Regions from separate parts of the Micrococcus sp. KRD070 genome, predicted to be linked through region 2. Evidence: riboswitches for the same ligand, from Rfam matches in the RefSeq annotation. Region 2 holds a riboswitch; each other region holds the start of a gene.

Region 1 (5,560 bases), on a different contig from region 2:
ACGCGTCAGAAGCTCGGCGGCCATGGTGCGACGCTCGCGCTTCGCCGGGCGCGGCCGCGCGTAGAGCAGCGGCAGGGCCGCGTTGTCCACGGCGGTCGCCCGATCGATGAGCAGATGGTCCTGGAGCACGATGCCGCACGTCCGGTTCCGGTAGGCGTCGCCGTCGGACGACCACGGTGCCGGCAGGCTCCGCCCGGCCACACGGATGCTCCCGGCGTCCGGTGTGTCAAGGCAGGCGAGGAGCCGCAGCAGGGTCGACTTGCCGGACCCGGAGGGTCCCATGATCGCGTGGACGCCGCCCCCGGGGACCTGGAGCGAGACGCCGCGGAGCACGGGGACATCCCCGGCGGGGCCGCGGTAGGAGCGGTGTACGTCGTGCACGGTGAGCAGGGACATCACACGGTCCTTTCGACGAGTGCCGCCGTGCGGACGGCCCGGTGCAGCTGGCGGAGGGGATGACGGGTGCACGCAGCGGCGATCGCCAAGACGACCGCCAGCCCGACCACGACGACGGCAGGCGCCGGACGCAGTCCGCCCGCTTCCGAGGCGATGCCGAGGCCGAGCAACGATCCGAGCACGGCCGGAATGCCCCATACCGCGGCCACGGATGTGGCGATCCGGAGCCGGATCAGTCGTCTGGGCGCCCCGACCGTCAGGTGCGCCAGCCACGTGGGCGTGAGTCGACGGGTCATGGTCGTCAGGAGGCTCACCACCGTCACGACGGCGCTGGCAAGCCCGGCGGTGTAGGCGGTGACCATGAGCGCGGCACCGCGGGCTTCTCGGGCGATCGGAGACCTGGTCGAGGCGATCGGGGCCAACTCGGCGACCACGCCCGTCTCGTCCTCGAGGACGTCGAGTGCCGCTCTCACCTCGGAGGCCGCGTCCTGGCGTGCCACGACGGAACCGAAGACCGCCGCGAGCTGGACCGGTTCGATCAGGCCGGCCATGGTCGTCGTGCTGGTGACGATGACGGGCGACTCACCCAGGGGCCAGAGGGATCCGTCGGCCCGCGGCGCGGCCGCGTCCCCGGGGAGTGGGCCGGCATAGCTGTGGGGTGTGGACCCCACGTACACGGTGCCGCCCGGTGCCCCGGAGGTGATCGCGGCGGGAGCGAAGTACACACCCGCGGCGGGACTGACGGCAGCAGCGGCGCCGAACTCCCGGGCCAGACCAGGCGTGGCGATGACCGCCCCCTGCAGCCGGGGGTCCTCGATTCCGATGGCGTCCGTCACGAGGAAGGCACGGGGGTCGACTCCGTCGACATGGGCGGCGAACGCCCGGGAGACGGTGTCGACGGCGCGGGGGTGGAGGTCGGTCGTGACGGCGGGGTCCAGGATCCTGGCTGCCACCAGGCCCGACGACTCGGCGTCCTCGAGCACCTCGAGCGCCGTGGTCACCCCGCCGGCGACGCCCAGGGCCAGTCCGAACACGACCGACGCCACGGTCGTGTGCAGCAGGGACAGGAACAGCAGTCCGGGCGTGTCGAACAGGTCGCGGAGGCCGTCCGCAACGGCCCGCATGGCTGCCGTCATGCGTGTGCCCTTCGGACCCAGAGGGTGGACAGGGTCGTGCCGAGGATGAGGATGGCGTCCACGACGAGCACGGCGGACCAGAGGAGAGCGGTGTCACCGGTGAGACCGATCTCCGCGTCCCACCGGGGCCATGCCACGAGCCAGACTCCGCCGGCACTCGCGGCGGCGGTCGTCCAGGCGACCATGGCGGGCCCCACACCGAGCCGGGCCGCTCGCAGTGGGGAGGCACCGACGAGGCGGTGCGAGGTAACGGCAGGGAGCAGTCGACTGCGCAGGGTCGTGCGCCAGACGACCTGTGCGCCCAGCAGGGCGAAGCCGGCGAGCACGGCGAGCAGGGGCACATGGACACTGCGTCGCATCGCTGCCTCCCACGGCGGCGGGAGCGGGACGACGTCGATGACGACACCGGCCCGCCGCAGCGATTGGACGAGCTCGCCGAGCTGGGCCGGTGAGCCGCCGATCACGCCGGCAAGGGACGAACTGTCGGTGGAGAGGAACGGGACCAGGAGGTCTGCTTCGGTGGCGCGATCCGGCGCGGAGGAGAGGTCTCGGACGACGACCCGATCGACGTCCGGCCAGCTCAGCTCGCCCGCAGCGGCACGTGCGGCGAAGGGGGAGGTGCTGGGGACGATCGCGGTCGGGGCGACGCCATCCGGGAGCACGTCCAGGGCAGGTCGGCCGGCGAGGGCCGTCACGTGGGGGCTCGTGGACGTGGCCGCAGAACCGGAGTCCGGTCCCGTCAGCGACGTCCGGATCATGGGCCAGGCCTCGCCAGCGGGGAATGCCGAGATCTCGTACACCGTGCCGTCCATGCGCCAGCGGTCCTCCTTCTCCACCCCGACGTAGGACGCGAGGAGCGCTGCTGTTCCGAGCGCGATCAGGAGAAGGAGGAATCTCGAGACGAGCATCCGGGTCATCACGGCTGGCCCGAGGAAAGCTGAGCGGCTGGATGATGCCTCACCTGGGAAGTGCCCCTGGGGTGCGGACCGGCGGGGTCATGTCGACTTTCACGTCATATTCCCTCCACGCAATTCCTGTGGGCGAATGGGACACGCATCACAGGGGCCTGCCGGAATAGTGAGCCCAGTGTGGGTGTGAGTCAAGAGGCATCACCACTCGATCGACCACCGAGCGCACTGCCCCGTCCGTGGGGCCGCGCCTTCGCCGTCCCGGAGGGCCTTGTCCTGGCGATCGCGTCATGACCTGGTGGCGGTCCTCAGGTCATGACGCGATCGTCAGGTGGCGCAGGGGCGGGCCATCCCGCCCCACCTCACCCCGCGTCCCGGCCTCAGGCGTCCGAGGCGGTGCGGATCGTCGGCTCGGGCAGGTACACGGACCCGCCGGCGGCCCGGAACTCCGCGGACTTCGCGGCCATGCCGGCCTCGGCGATCCGCGCCTGCTCGGACGCGCCGCCGAACTCGCTGCGGATGTCCTGGCTGATGCGCATGGAGCAGAACTTCGGCCCGCACATCGAGCAGAAGTGGGCGGTCTTGGCGGGCTCGGCCGGCAGCGTCTCGTCGTGGTACTCCTCGGCGAGCTGCGGGTCCAGGCCGAGGCCGAACTGGTCGCGCCAGCGGAACTCGAAGCGCGCCTTGGACAGCGCGTCGTCGCGGTCGCGGGCGCCGGGGTGGCCCTTGGCGACGTCGGCGGCGTGCGCGGCGATCTTGTAGGTGATCACACCCGTCTTCACGTCGTCCCGGTCCGGCAGGCCCAGGTGCTCCTTGGGCGTGACGTAGCAGAGCATCGCGGTGCCGTAGCGGGCGATCTCGGTGGCGCCGATGGCCGAGGTGATGTGGTCGTACGCCGGGGCGATGTCCGTGACGAGGGGGCCGAGCGTGTAGAACGGGGCGCCCTTGCACAGCTCCTGCTGGCGCTCCACGTTCTCCCGCACCAGGTGCAGCGGGATGTGGCCGGGGCCCTCCACCATGACCTGGACGTCGTACGCCCACGCCCGCTCCGTCAGCTCGGCGAGCGTGTCGAGCTCGGCGAACTGGGCGGCGTCGTTGGCGTCCGCCACGGAGCCCGGCCGCAGGCCGTCGCCCAGGGAGAACGCGACGTCGTAGCGCGCGAAGATCTCGCAGAGCTCGTCGTAGTTCTCGTAGAGGAAGTTCTCCTTGTGGTGGCCCAGGCACCAGCCGGCCATGATCGAGCCGCCGCGGGAGACGATGCCGGTCACGCGGTCCGCGGACAGCGGCACGTGGCGCAGCAGCACGCCGGCGTGCACGGTCATGTAGTCCACGCCCTGCTCGCACTGCTCGATCACGGTGTCGCGGAAGATCTCCCAGGTCAGGGCCTGGTGGTCGCCGCCGACCTTCTCGAGGGCCTGGTAGATCGGCACGGTGCCGATCGGCACGGGGGAGTTGCGCAGGATCCACTCGCGGGTGGTGTGGATGTCGTCGCCCGTGGACAGGTCCATCACGGTGTCCGCGCCCCAGCGGGTGGCCCACTGCAGCTTCGAGACCTCCTCGGCGATCGACGACGTCACCGCCGAGTTGCCGATGTTCGCGTTGACCTTCACGGCGAACGCCTTGCCGATGATCATCGGCTCCGACTCGGGGTGGTTCACGTTCGCCGGGATGATGGCGCGGCCGGCCGCGACCTCGGAGCGCACCAGCTCCACGTCCACGCCCTCGCGCAGGGCGACGTAGCGCATCTCCGGGGTGATCTCGCCGCGCCGGGCGTAGTGCATCTGGGTGACGCGCGCGCCCTCCTTGGCGCGCAGCGGGGGGCGGCGCTCGCCGGCCCACTCCTGTGAAGCGGCGCCGCGGCGCACGGCCGAGCGGCCGTCGTCGAGCAGGTCGCGCTCGCGGCCCTCGTACTCCTCGACGTCAGCGCGGGCGCGGATCCACTCGGCGCGCTGGGCGGGCAGGCCGCGCTCGGGCACGGAGCCCGGGCCCATGGTGCGGTAGACGGTCAGGGGCGGGTTGGGCGTGCCGTCGGGGGAGTCGTCCTGGTGGACCTCGGTGACGGGCACGCGGATGCCGTGCTCGGCATCCTCGAGCCAGCCCAGACGGTGCGTGGGGTAGTTCTCCTCGGCGACGACCTCGGCCGTCGACTCGGCTGCGGGCAGGGGGGTGCGCTCGGAAACGGACATGGCCGCGGCTCCTTCTTCCTTCGCCGGAATGACCCGGACAGGTTCAGACGGTCTCCGGGCGGCGTCAGCCCGGTCTCAGCCCCGTGCCGTGGGGCTCCCGTGGGATGCGAGCGACCCTAGCACGTCCCCCGCGGGGTCTCACCGCCGCCGTCCGGCCATGCGGCCGGGCGCTCAGGCGCGCGCCGCGCGGGCCGCCCGGCGGCGCACCGTGGAGCGCTCGACGATCCACGTCACGACCAGCATCACGATGATGACGAGGCCGGCGTAGCCGAGGACGGGGTAGACGGTGCCCACGAGGTCGGAGAAGCCGACGCTCGAGAGCAGGGTGGCGGCCAGGGCCGTGACGACGGCGATGACCCAGCCCGGCACGCGGCGCATCGAGGACAGCAGGGCGATGCGCTCCACCCCGCCGTACAGGCACGAGACCGCCGTCGTGAACTGCGCCAGCAGCAGGACGACCGTGTACAGCAGGGCGGCCCAGCCGCCGATCATCGCGGCCAGCTCGACCATGGGCAGCTCGGCGCGGCCGATCAGCTGGGCGTGGGCGGTCATCGCGGCCATCACCGCGCCGGCCATCACCACGAGGCCCAGGGCCCCGAGCCCGGCCCCGGCGACGAGGGAGCGGCCCGACGAGGAGCTCTCCTCGCCGATCGGGGCGAGCACCGCGTAGGCCAGCTGGATGTTGAAGGCCACGTACAGCACGCCCGAGAGCCACCACTGGTTGATCAGCGGGGACGAGGTCACGAGCGCGGCGACGTCGTCCACCGCGGCCCCCGGGTTCGCCAACCCCCACACCGCGACGCCGACGGCGACCACGATGATCAGGGGGACCACCACGGCCTGGACGCGCACGAGGCCCGTGATGCCGGCCAGCACCGAGACCACGCAGACGGTGGCCATCACCAGCGAGCCCACGAGCGAGGGCAGCCCGAAC
Region 2 (5,560 bases):
AGCCCGGCGATCCCGCGCAGGATCGTGGACTTGCCCGAGCCGGAGGCGCCCACGAGCGCCACGATCTCCCCGGCGGCCACGTCCAGGTCCGTCCCCCGCACGGGGGTGGAGCCGTCCGGATAGCGGATCGCCACATCCCGCAGCCGGAGGGAGGCCCCCGTCGTCGTCGGCGTCATCACAGACCTCCCGCCCCGGCCGGGCCCCGGGGGCGCAGCCGCTCGCACACCAGCATGATCCCGGCGCTCAGCACGGCCAGCACCGTGGCCGCCGCGAGCGCCATCCCGTAGTTGTCCGCGCCCGGCCGGCCCAGCAGCCGGGCGATCAGCACCGGCAGGGTGGGCGCGGACGGGCTCGCCAGGAAGCTCGTGGCCCCGAACTCGCCCAGGGACACCGCGAAGGCGAAGCCCGCGGCCACGCCCACGCCGCGGGCGAGGAACGGGCCGTCCACGGTGGCCAGCACCCGCCACGGGCCCGCCCCGAGGGTGCGTGCGGCCTCCCGCAGCCGCGGGTCCACCGCCGCGAGCACGGGCACGAGCGCCCGCACCGCGAGCGGCAGCGCCACCACCGCCTGGGCCAGTGGCACGAGCACGCCCGAGGCCGCCAGCTCCGGGAACGCGGCCCGCAGGGACACGACGAAGCCGAAGCCCACGGTCACCGCGGACACGCCGAGCGGCAGGAGCAGGGCGCCGTCGAGGGCCCGCTGGGCCACCAGCGCCGCGCGTGAACGGAAGGGCCGGGTCAGCAGCAGGGCCAGCGGCACGGCCACCACGAGCGTCACGAGCGTGGCGTCCACGGCCACCCGCAGGGACTGTTCGAGCGCCTGGGCCGGCGTCGACCCGCCCACGAACCCGCTGCCCGCGCTCGTGGACAGCAGCCGATAGTTGCCCAGCCCCCAGCCGTGGCGGGTGTGGAAGGAGCGCACCACGAGCGTCAGGATCGGCGCCACCACGAGCGCCACCACCGCGAGCATCACGGCCACCGGGACCGCGTCCGCGCGCGTGAGCCGGGCCGGCGGCGTCTCCCGCAGGCGCAGCGCCCGCTGGGTGCGCGCCGCCGTCACGCCGGAGACCACGACGGCGGCCAGCACCACCGCGAACTGCAGCACGGAGAACACCGCCGCGGTCCGCAGGTCCAGGTAGACGGAGGTCTGCACCCAGATCTCCGACTCGAGCGTGCCGTAGCCGGGCCGGCCGAGCGTCTGGACGATGCCGAACGCGGACGCGCAGAACAGGAACACCAGCGCCGCGCTCGCGGCGATCGCCGGGGCGAGCTGGGGCAGCGTCACGGTGCGGAACGCCCGCCACGGCGAGGCGCCCAGGGTGCGGGCGGCCTCGGTCTGGCGCGGGTCGAGCGCGTTCCACAGCGCGCCCACCTGGCGCACCACCACGGACACGTTGAAGAAGACCATGGCCAGCACGACGGCGGTGGTCGTCTGGTCCAGCCCGGTGAAGCCCAGCGGTCCGCCGGGGGCGAGCAGGGCGCGGAACGCGACGCCGACCACCACCGTGGGCAGCACGAACGGCACGAGCACGAGGGCGCGGAGCACGGCCCGCCCCGGGACGCGACGCCGGTGCAGCACGAACGCGGTCGGCAGGCCGAGCGCCACCGAGACCACCGTGCCGGCGGCGGCCATCCCGAGCGTCTGGCCGAGGATGCGCCACGTGCGCTCGCGGGCGAGGGTCTCCCTGAAGGCGGTGAGGTCCACGGCGCCGGTGAACGCGTCGGCGTCGCCGCCGATCCCGCGCCAGAGCATGGCCGCCACGGGCCACGCGAAGAAGACGAGCAGGAAGGCGACCGGCAGGACGGCGGCCACCAGCCACCACGGGCCGAGCCCGTCCCCCCGGCCGCGGGCCCGCCGGCGCGGCAGGTCCGTGCCGGGGGCCGCGACCTCGGTGAGCGCGGACATCAGCGCCGGGAGGCCTCGGCCAGGGCGGTCCACTCCTTCAGCAGGTCCTCGCGGCGCTCGTCGATGCGGGCGGGGTCCGGGGTGATGGCGTCCTCGACGAGCGGCGCGTTCTGCGCCCACTCCTCGGGCAGCTGCACCGACTCGTCGATCGGGTACATGTACATCGACTCGGGCAGGGCGGACTGGACCTCCTCGGTGAGCAGGAAGTCCACGAACGCCTGTGCGCCCTCGGGGTTCTTCGCGCCCTCGAGCACGCCGGCGTACTCGACCTGCGGGGTGCAGGAGTCCTCGATCACCTCGGTCTCGGGGGCGAACGCGGGGGAGGAGGAGTAGGAGAGCACCACCGGGAACTGGCCCTTGCCCTCGCCGCCGGAGAAGTCCGAGTTGTAGGCGTCGGACCAGCTGTCGGCGATCTTGCCGCCGTTCTCCATCAGGCCCTGCCACCAGTCCTGCCAGCCGTCGTCGCCGTACTTCTCCGTGGTGGCCGCGAGCAGCGCCAGGCCGGGGGAGGAGGCCACGGGGGAGGTGGCGACCGTCAGCTTCGCGTACTCGGGGTCGTCGAGCTGGTCGATCGAGGTGGGGGCCTCGACGTCGTGGGCCTCGAACCATGCCGGATCCGTGTTGAAGCACACCTGGCCCTGGTCCACCGGGGTCATGCGGTCCTCCACCATCCGGTCCTGTGCGGAGGCGGGCAGGTCCTGCGGGGTGTATTCGGCGACGACGCCCTCGCGGACGAGGCGGTGCGCCGAGTGGTCCTCCACGCCGTAGACGCCGTCCACGGTGGGCTCGTCCTTGGCCAGCAGGAGCTGGTTCACCACGCTGCCGGCGTCGCCGGGGGCCGTCGTCTTCAGGGTGTAGCCGGACTCCTGCTCGAACTTCTGGACGAGCTCCTGGGGCAGGTTGAACGAGTCGTGCGTCATGATCGTCACCGTCGTCGGCTCGCCGCCGGCGCCGGCGGCGGACGACGACGCCCCGTCGCCGGACGAGCCGGACACCGAACAGCCGGTGAGGGCGAGGGCGGCCACTGAGAGGGCGGCGAGGGCGCGGTGCGGGGTGCGGGACATGGCGGTTCTCCTCTGGGACGGCAGAGGGGCCGGGACGAGGCCGCCACCGGAATCCCGGGACGACGTCGACCGGGAGACTCGACTTCCTTCGCCGGTGCGGACCGGCGCAGGTTCGAGGGTCTGCGGCGGACCGCACTCTCAGCGCCGCGCGGGCGCTCCCCTGTCGATGTGGACTGGTCCCGACCCTACCCCGTCCGGCCCGCGCATAGACTGCCCGCGTGAGCGCCGCACAGCCCGCGGGGGTGACCCCGCCGCCCGCCTCGTCCAGCCCCGCCTCCGACTGGGACATCCGCCGCCCCCACCGCATGTGGCCGCGCATGCTGGTGATCGTCCTGACGCTCGCGGGCCTGGTGCTGGTGGTGCAGTTCTTCCAGGGGATCGCCTCCATAGCGGCGCCCGTCTTCCTGGGGCTGAACCTCGTGATCGTGGCCTACCCCCTGCAGGCCTGGCTCATCCGCCGGGGCCTGCACCCCGTGCTCGGGGCCGCCACCACCGTCCTGCTGGTCGTCGCGGTGATGGCCGTGTTCGGGGGCATGATGGTGTGGTCCGGCCTCGAGCTGGTGGCGGAGCTGCCGAAGTACGCGGACCGCTTCCAGCAGATCGTCCTGGACGTCTCGCACTGGCTCAACGAGCGCGGCGTGACCCCGGACATGGTGTCCCAGCAGCTGGCCTCGATCGACATGAGCACCGTGACCGGGACGGCCGTCAGCGCCATCACGAAGATCGCCACGAACGTCTACGCGGTCTTCGGTCTGCTCGTCACCGTGATCATGGGCATGTTCTTCCTGGCGATGGACTCGATGGACGTCGAACGCCGCGTCCGCCTGCTCAGCACCGCCCGCCACGAGTTCGGCCACGCCCTGGTCGAGTTCGCCCAGGGCGTGCGCCGCTACTGGGTGGTCACCACGGTGTTCGGCCTGATCGTGGCGGTGCTGGACGTGATCGCCCTCATGCTGATCGGCGTGCCGCTCGCGCTCGTGTGGGGCGTGCTCAGCTTCCTCACCAACTACATCCCGAACATCGGCTTCATCATCGGCCTGCTGCCGCCGGCCGTCCTGGGCCTGGCGGCGGGCGGCTGGTCCGACTTCCTGTGGGTGGTGGTCAGCTACTCGGTGCTGAACTTCGTGCTGCAGTCCGTGATCCAGCCCAAGGTGGCCGGCGACGCGATCGGCGTGATCCCCACCGTCAGCTTCCTCTCCCTGCTCTTCTGGGCCTGGGTCCTCGGCCCGCTCGGCGCGATCCTCGCGCTGCCCTGCACGCTGCTGGCCAAGGCCGTGCTGATCGACGCCGACCCGAACGCCCGCTGGATCAACGCGCTCATCGCCTCGGACCTGAAGGGGATGGAGCGCCGTCAGTCCTCGCTCCTGGAACGGCTGCGCCCGGCGGCCTGGCGATCCGACGCGCACGGGGGAGATGAGGACCGCGCCTCGGCGGACGGCGGGGACGACGACGGTCCCGCGACGGACGAGGTCACGGGCGGGGCTGGAGCAGCACCAGGTCGTTGAGCGCGCCGGCCAGCCGCAGCAGCGGCGGGGCGGGGAACGACAGCTGGGGCAGCCCCGGGTGCAGTGCCGCGCACGCGGCGGCCGCGGCCTCCTCGCCCGCGGCGTCCTCGAACGCCGGCCGCAGCACCGCAGCGCCCAGCGGCAGCGTGTCCAGGAGGGAGCGGGGGCCCCGCTCGGCCGGGTCGTACGCGGCGGGCTGCGCCGCCCCGGTCACCGTGCGCACGCGCAGGGGCCGGCCGGCGGCGTCGTCGGCGCCCTGCAGGAAGCGCAGCGCCGCCGCCGCGTAGGGGTGCTCGGGGTGGAACCGGTCGCCGCGCCAGTGCACGGCGGCCTCGCCGTCGCCCCCCAGCCGCACCCACGAGGCCAGGTGGCCGGGCCCGCCCCACGGCCCGGTGTCCGGCCGCGGTGCCGGCGGCACCCACAGCACCCGGGTGATCCCCAGCAGGGCGGCGAACTCGGCGGCCACCTGGCCGGGGGTCCACGCGCCGTTGATCCGCCCGTCCAGCACGGGGTCCGCGGCCACCACGGCCGTCCCCTCGCCGTCGCTCACCCAGGCCCCGCGCGGGGCGCACAGCAGGGGGGTGAGCAGCGGCAGTCCCGCCGCCTCCGCCACGGCCGTCGCGGCCGCGCCGTCGAGCGGCCCGGTCCCGGTCAGTCCCGCGGCGCTGCGCCAGGCGACGGCGGCCAGGCCCTCGGGGCGGCGGATGAAGCTCGGCCCGGTGCGGCCCAGCAGCGGTGAGCCCACGGGCGCGCGCAGCAGGTCCACCTCCGGGGGCACCAGCCGCGCCGCCCCGGCGTCGCGCGGGTGGGCGAGCACGGTGACCGGCAGCACGGCGGCGAGCGTCTCGGCCAGGCCCACGACGGCGTCCCGCGTCTCCCCCAGCAGCGTCGGCACCGGGTGGCGGTGGGGCAGGACGAGCCAGGCCCGCTCGGGCGGGTCCTCGGGTCCGGACACGGGCACGACGACGTCCCGGCGCTCCCGCGCGTCGGTGGGGACGGGGTCGGCGGCGGCCATGGCGGACGGGCTCCTGGGAAGACGGCGGCGACGCGCGGGCGCGCGGCGAGGGGATGTCCATCGAGCATAG
Region 3 (5,560 bases), on a different contig from region 2:
CGGGCGAGGACCGAGTCGGCGAACACGTTCATCTGGTTGCCGGCGTCGTTGACGTAGTACTCGGCGGTGACGTCCGCGCCCGAGGCGCGCAGCAGGCGGGCGATCGCGTCGCCCAGCGCGGCCCAGCGGGTGTGGCCGATGTGCAGCGGGCCGGTGGGGTTGGCGGAGACGAACTCCATGTTCACGGTGTGCCCGGCCAGGGCGTCGTTGCGGCCGTACTCCGGGCCGGCCTCGACGATCTCGCGGGCCAGGGCACCGGCCGAGGCCGCGTCCAGGGTGACGTTGAGGAAGCCGGGGCCGGCGACGTCGACGGCGGCGATGCCCGGCTTGTCGGTCAGGCGCTCGGCCACGAGCCCGGCGAGGTCGCGCGGGGCCATCCCGGCCTTCTTGCCCAGCTGGAGGGCGACGTTGGTGGCCCAGTCGCCGTGCTCGCGGCTGCGGGGTCGCTCCACCTTCACGCGCGCGGGGGTGATCTCCTCCCGCAGCGCGGCGGGGAGGTCACCGGCATCGACGGCGTCGGTGAGGACAGCGGACAGCAGGGCGGAGAGGTCTTCGGGCTTCACCCGCGCAAGTCTACGGAAGGGCCGCCGCGCCCGTGCGCGTGCGAACGAACCCTGCGAGATGGCCCCCTCCGGCCCGCGGTGGGGGCCATCTCGCAGGGTTCGTCGGGGTGGGGGTCAGGCGGGCCAGGCGGCGAGGCCGCCGGCGAGGGACAGGACGCGCCCGCCGGCGCTCGGGTCGGCCCCGACGACGGCGTCCCGCGCCCGGGCCGACCGGGCTCCGGCGGCGCAGTAGACCACCAGGACGCGGTCCTGCCCGGGCGCGAGGGCCGCCGGCTCCGCGAGGACGGCCTCGAGCGGGACGTGCCGATCGGCCACCGTCGCGGGGGCCTCGACCCGGCGCAGGCGGCGCTCCCAGTCCTCGCGGACGTCGAGCAGGGTGAGGGACGCGGCCCGGGCGGGGTCGGCGAGCAGGGCGGCCAGCGCGGCGGGGGCGATCTCCCCGCCCGCGGCGCCGCACGCCTCCGCCGAGCCGGGGGCGCCGGCGTCGTCCGGGCGGGGGGCCTGGTCCGCGTGGGCGGACAGGTCCGTCACGGGGGTCCGCTCGGGGTCGGGCACGAGCCGCAGCTCACGGAAGCGCATCGTCAGGGCGTCCACGGAGAGCAGCCGCCCGACCAGGGGCTCACCCACCCCGGAGAGCAGCTTGATCGCCTCGGCCGCCATGAGGGAGCCGATGATCCCGGGCAGCACCCCGAGCACCCCGGCCTGCGCGCACGAGGGCACCTCGCCGGGTTCGGGCCGCTCCGGGAACACGTCCCGGTACAGCGGCCCGCCCGGGGCGAACACGCTCACCTGCCCCGCGAACCGCAGGATCGCGCCCCACACCACGGGCACGCCCGCGATCTCGCAGGCATCGGCAACGAGGTAGCGGGTCGCGTAGTTGTCCGTGCCGTCGAGCACGAGGTCCACGGCGCCGACCCGTTCGAGCGCGTTGGCCGCGGTCAGGCGTTCGCGGTGCTCGACCACGCGCACCTCGGGGTGCAGGCCGCGCATCGTCGCGGCGGCGGAGGCGGTCTTGGGACGGCCGAGGTCCGCCTCGGCGTGGATCACCTGGCGGTGCAGGTTGGAACGGTCCACCACGTCGTCGTCGATCACGTGGACCTCCCCCACGCCCGCGGCGGCGAGGTAGGTCAGCACGGGCGCCCCGAGGCCGCCGGCGCCGACCACGAGGACGCGGGAGCGCAGCAGCGCCAGCTGGGCCTCGGGGCCGAAGCCGTCCAGGCTCAGGTGGCGGGCGAAGCGCTCGAGCTGGGTGTCGGACAGCGCGGTGAGGTCGCGGGGCTCGCGGGCGGCGGGGTCCAGGGCGGCGGTCACCGCTCGTCCTCCTCGGCCGTGACCCGCCCGGCCATCGGCGAGGAGGCCAGGGCGTGCTCGCGGCGCGGGATGCGCCCGGCACGGCGGGCGTGGAAGCCCGCCTCGAGCGCGAGCCGGCACGCGTGGGCCATGCGGGCGGGCTCGGCGGCGCGCGTGATCGCCGAGGCGGCGAGCACGGCGTCGCAGCCGGCCTCCATCGCCAGGGCGACGTCCGAGGCGGTGCCCACGCCGGCGTCGAGCACGATCGGCACGGAGGCGCGGGAGACGATCAGCTCCAGGTGTGCGCGGTTGAGGATGCCCAGCCCCGAGCCGATCGGCGAGCCCAGCGGCATGACGGCGGCGGCGCCGGCCTGCTCGAGGCGCAGCGCCATGGCGGGGTCGTCCGAGGTGTAGGCCAGGACGGTGAAGCCGTCGGCGGCGAGCCGCTCGGTGGCCTCGAGGGTCTCGACGACGTCGGGCAGCAGGGTGCGCTCATCGGCGATGACCTCGACCTTCACGAGGTCGGTCTCGAGCGCCTCCCGGCCGAGCCGGGCGGTGAGCACGGCGTCCCGGGCGGTGTAGCAGCCGGCGGTGTTGGGCAGCACGTCGATGCCGAGGCGGTCCAGCAGCGCGACCAGGCCGTCACGGGTGTCCGCGGACCAGCGGCGCAGCGCCACGGTGGTGAGCGTGGTGCCGGAGGCGACGAGGGCGCCCTCGAGGGCGGTCAGGTCGGTGATGCCGCCCGTGCCCATGATGAGCCGGGAGGCCAGGTCGTAGCCGCCGATCCGCAGCGGCGGGATCGCGGGGGCGGAATGTCTGTCTGATTATTTTTTTTTTTTTTAGATGTGTATAAGAGCCAGGCACCGCGGTGACGACGTCGACCTCGTCCCCGGCGGCCAGCTCCCGGGTGGCCCAGGCCGACCGGGGCACGACCTCGCCGCCGACCGCCACGGCCACGCCGAGCCGCCGCCCATCCGCGGCGGCGCCGTCCTCGCCGATCGCGCGCCCGGTGACGTGCGCGACGACGTCGCGGACGGTGGCCACGGCCAGCTCGGCGGGCTCTCCGTTGAGGGTCAGGGGGAGGGTGCTCATGCGATCTCCTTCAGGCGGGCGTGCAGCAGCTCGAGGATCCGCCCGGCCGCCCAGGGGGCGAGCAGGATCCCGTGACGGTGGAAGCCGGTGGCGACGACGGCGCCCGGAGCCTCGGGCACGGCGAGCACGCGCGGGGCGTCGTCGGGGGTGCCGGGGCGGGCGGCGGTGGTGATCTCGACCAGCTCGCACTCGCGGACGGCGGGCAGGATCGCGGCGGCGTCGGCGAGCAGGTCCAGCACGGCCCCGGCGGAGGTGCCGGCCAGGCCGTCCTCGCGGGCCGAGGCGCCGACCACGAGGGTGCCGTCCGCGCGGGGCACGAGGTAGACCTGGCGCCCGTGGACGAGGCCGCGGACGGTGCGGGTGATCAGGTGCGACTCCCCCGGCAGCAGCTGCTCGGGGCGCACCCGCAGACGCAGCACGTCGCCGTGGACGGGGCGCAGCGGGACCTCGACGGCGGTGGCCGCGCCGCCGATCCCGCGGTGGCCCAGGCCCGCGGCGAGGACCGCGCCGTCGGCGGTGAGGACGCCCCCGTCGGCCAGCGTGAGGCGCACCCCCTCGCCCTCCGGGCCGGCGGCGGTGACGCGTCCGGCCACGAACCGGGCGGCGGGTCCGGCGCCGACCGGGAGCGGGCCGCCGTCGGGTCCGGTCTCGGCGCGCAGGGCGGCGACGCAGGCGGCGGCGAGCCGTCGCGGGTCCACCTGATGGTCGTCCGGGGCGTCGAAGCCGGCGGCCAGGCCCGGGGCCAGGGCGGGCTCGGCGCGGCGCAGCGCGCGGACGGAGACGGGCTCGACCCGGCGACCGAGGATCGAGGCGTGCTCGAGCACGTGGTCCCAGGCGCGGGCGTCCGAGGGGTCCGCGGCCACGATCCAGGCGCCCTGTGCGAGGAAGCCCGTCTCCACATCGGTGAAGGCGGCGAGCAGGTCCACGAGGGCCGGGTAGGCCTCCCAGCCGGCCTGCAGCAGCGGGGCGAGGTCGTCCTGGCTGAACTGGGTCTCGGCGAGCGGCGCGAGCATCCCCGCCGCGGCGTGGGTGGCCCCGGCCACGGCGTGCGGGCGCCCGGCGGCGTCCAGCTCGGGGGCGATCAGGGTGACGGCGTGGCCTGCGGCACGCAGACGCACGGCGGCGGTGAGGCCGATGATCCCGGCCCCGACGACGGCCACGTGCACGGACCGGTCCTCCTCACGGCGGCATGACCCGCATCGAGTGGTGATGGTCGGCCGCGCCGGCGCGGTGCGCCCCTGCGGCCCTCTCAGCCCGGCGTGTGCGGCCCGGGCTCCCATGGAACAGCGGCCAGTCTGCCACAGTGGGCGCATGCACTCCCCCGATCCGCTCCTGATGACCGCGGCCGGCCGCGACGACGGCGGCACCGGCCCCGGCGCGCGCCGCCGCGCCCGCCTCGCCGCCTCCCGGCTGTACGTCTGCACCGACCTGCAGCGGTTCCTGCGCCCGGACGGCACGCTCGACACGGCCGCGTTCGCCGACTTCTGCGCGGCGGCGTTCCGCGGCGGAGTAGACGTGATCCAGGTGCGGGACAAGGCCGTGGACGTGGCGGTCGAGCTGGCCGCGTTCGCCACGCTCGTCCCGCTGGCCCGGGAGCACGGGGCGCTCTCGGCCGCCAACGACCGCGCCGACGTCGCCGCCCTGGCCGGGGTGGACGTGTTCCACACGGGCCAGACCGACCTGACCACCGCGCAGTGCCGCGCCCTGCTGGGCCCGGACGTGGTGCTCGGCCGCTCGTGCCACACCGAGGCGCAGGTGCGCGGCGCCCGCGCGGAGGACGGCCTGGACTACTTCTGCACGGGGCCGGTGTGGGCGACGCCCACGAAGCCGGGCCGGGCCGCCGTCGGACTGGAACTGCCGACCCTCGCCGCACGCCTGGACGCGGAGGACCCGGCGGGGGCGCGGCCGTGGTTCGCCATCGGCGGCGTCGACGCGGACCGGCTGCCCGAGGTCCGCGCGGCCGGGGCGGAACGGATCGTGGTGGTCCGCGCCGTGACGCAGGCCGAGGACCCCGAGGCCGCGGCCCGGACCCTGCGCGCGGGCCTGCCCGGCTGACGCGCCCCGCGGGGAGGTCACGGACGGGCCGTCCTGATGGTGTAGAGTCGACGAGTCCGCAACGCGCTCGACGCGTCGCGACCCCCGCCTCCGTAGCTCAGGGGATAGAGCGTCTGCCTCCGGAGCAGAAGGCCGCAGGTTCGAATCCTGCCGGGGGCACGAGCGAACAGAGCCGGACCCCCGTGGCGACACGGTGGTCCGGCTCTTCTGCGTTCTGCGGACCCGGACGCTCGAGCGGAGCGGGAGGTCCGGGTCACCGGCATTCGAGGCGGGAAATCGACCTCATAGGACGTCCCGAGGTGCGTATTCGCCGGATTTCCCGCCTCGAACGTGTCGAAGCCCGGAGGTCCCGCCCTCAGCCCCGCTGCGCATGACCGTGGTCGACGGGCCCGTGCCACGTCGGCCGCGAGGCGTCCCCGACCGCGAGCGCCTCCCCCGCCCGCATCGCGTCGGCCAGCCACGGCTTGGCCCGCTCGAGTGCGTCGTCCCAGCTCAGGCCCGCCCCGGCCAGCGTGGCCAGGGCCGAGGAGAGGGTGCAGCCGGTGCCGTGCGAGGCGCGG

The links. A riboswitch is a leader RNA that binds a small molecule or an ion and turns the genes downstream of it on or off. The one in region 2 is predicted to bind thiamine pyrophosphate.
Region 1: it holds a riboswitch for thiamine pyrophosphate, as region 2 does, so the genes downstream of both, thiC (phosphomethylpyrimidine synthase ThiC) here and J1M38_RS10675 (thiamine ABC transporter substrate binding subunit) in region 2, are expected to answer to the same signal.
Region 3: it holds a riboswitch for thiamine pyrophosphate, as region 2 does, so the genes downstream of both, J1M38_RS08650 (FAD-dependent oxidoreductase) here and J1M38_RS10675 (thiamine ABC transporter substrate binding subunit) in region 2, are expected to answer to the same signal.

What each region holds. Positions count from the first base shown of each region.
Region 1 covers NZ_JABFNH010000022.1:214,730-220,289, reverse strand. The annotation lists gene J1M38_RS08690 (ABC transporter ATP-binding protein) at 1-396, opposite strand, end outside; gene J1M38_RS08685 (hypothetical protein) at 396-1,532, opposite strand; gene J1M38_RS08680 (hypothetical protein) at 1,529-2,440, opposite strand; gene thiC (phosphomethylpyrimidine synthase ThiC) at 2,821-4,626, opposite strand; TPP riboswitch at 4,623-4,737, opposite strand; gene J1M38_RS08670 (membrane protein) at 4,798-5,560, opposite strand, start outside.
Region 2 covers NZ_JABFNH010000024.1:224,008-229,567, forward strand. The annotation lists gene J1M38_RS10665 (ABC transporter ATP-binding protein) at 1-176, opposite strand, end outside; gene J1M38_RS10670 (iron ABC transporter permease) at 176-1,906, opposite strand; gene J1M38_RS10675 (thiamine ABC transporter substrate binding subunit) at 1,906-2,970, opposite strand; TPP riboswitch at 3,037-3,142, opposite strand; gene J1M38_RS10680 (AI-2E family transporter) at 3,189-4,475, shown strand; gene J1M38_RS10685 (agmatine deiminase family protein) at 4,441-5,490, opposite strand.
Region 3 covers NZ_JABFNH010000022.1:208,052-213,611, forward strand. The annotation lists gene argS (arginine--tRNA ligase) at 1-563, opposite strand, end outside; gene moeB (molybdopterin-synthase adenylyltransferase MoeB) at 678-1,874, opposite strand; gene J1M38_RS08640 (thiazole synthase) at 1,871-2,653, opposite strand; partial or broken gene thiS (sulfur carrier protein ThiS) at 2,715-2,945, opposite strand; gene J1M38_RS08650 (FAD-dependent oxidoreductase) at 2,942-4,111, opposite strand; TPP riboswitch at 4,105-4,235, opposite strand; gene thiE (thiamine phosphate synthase) at 4,257-5,000, shown strand; tRNA gene J1M38_RS08660 (tRNA-Arg) at 5,087-5,159, shown strand; gene thiD (bifunctional hydroxymethylpyrimidine kinase/phosphomethylpyrimidine kinase) at 5,356-5,560, opposite strand, start outside.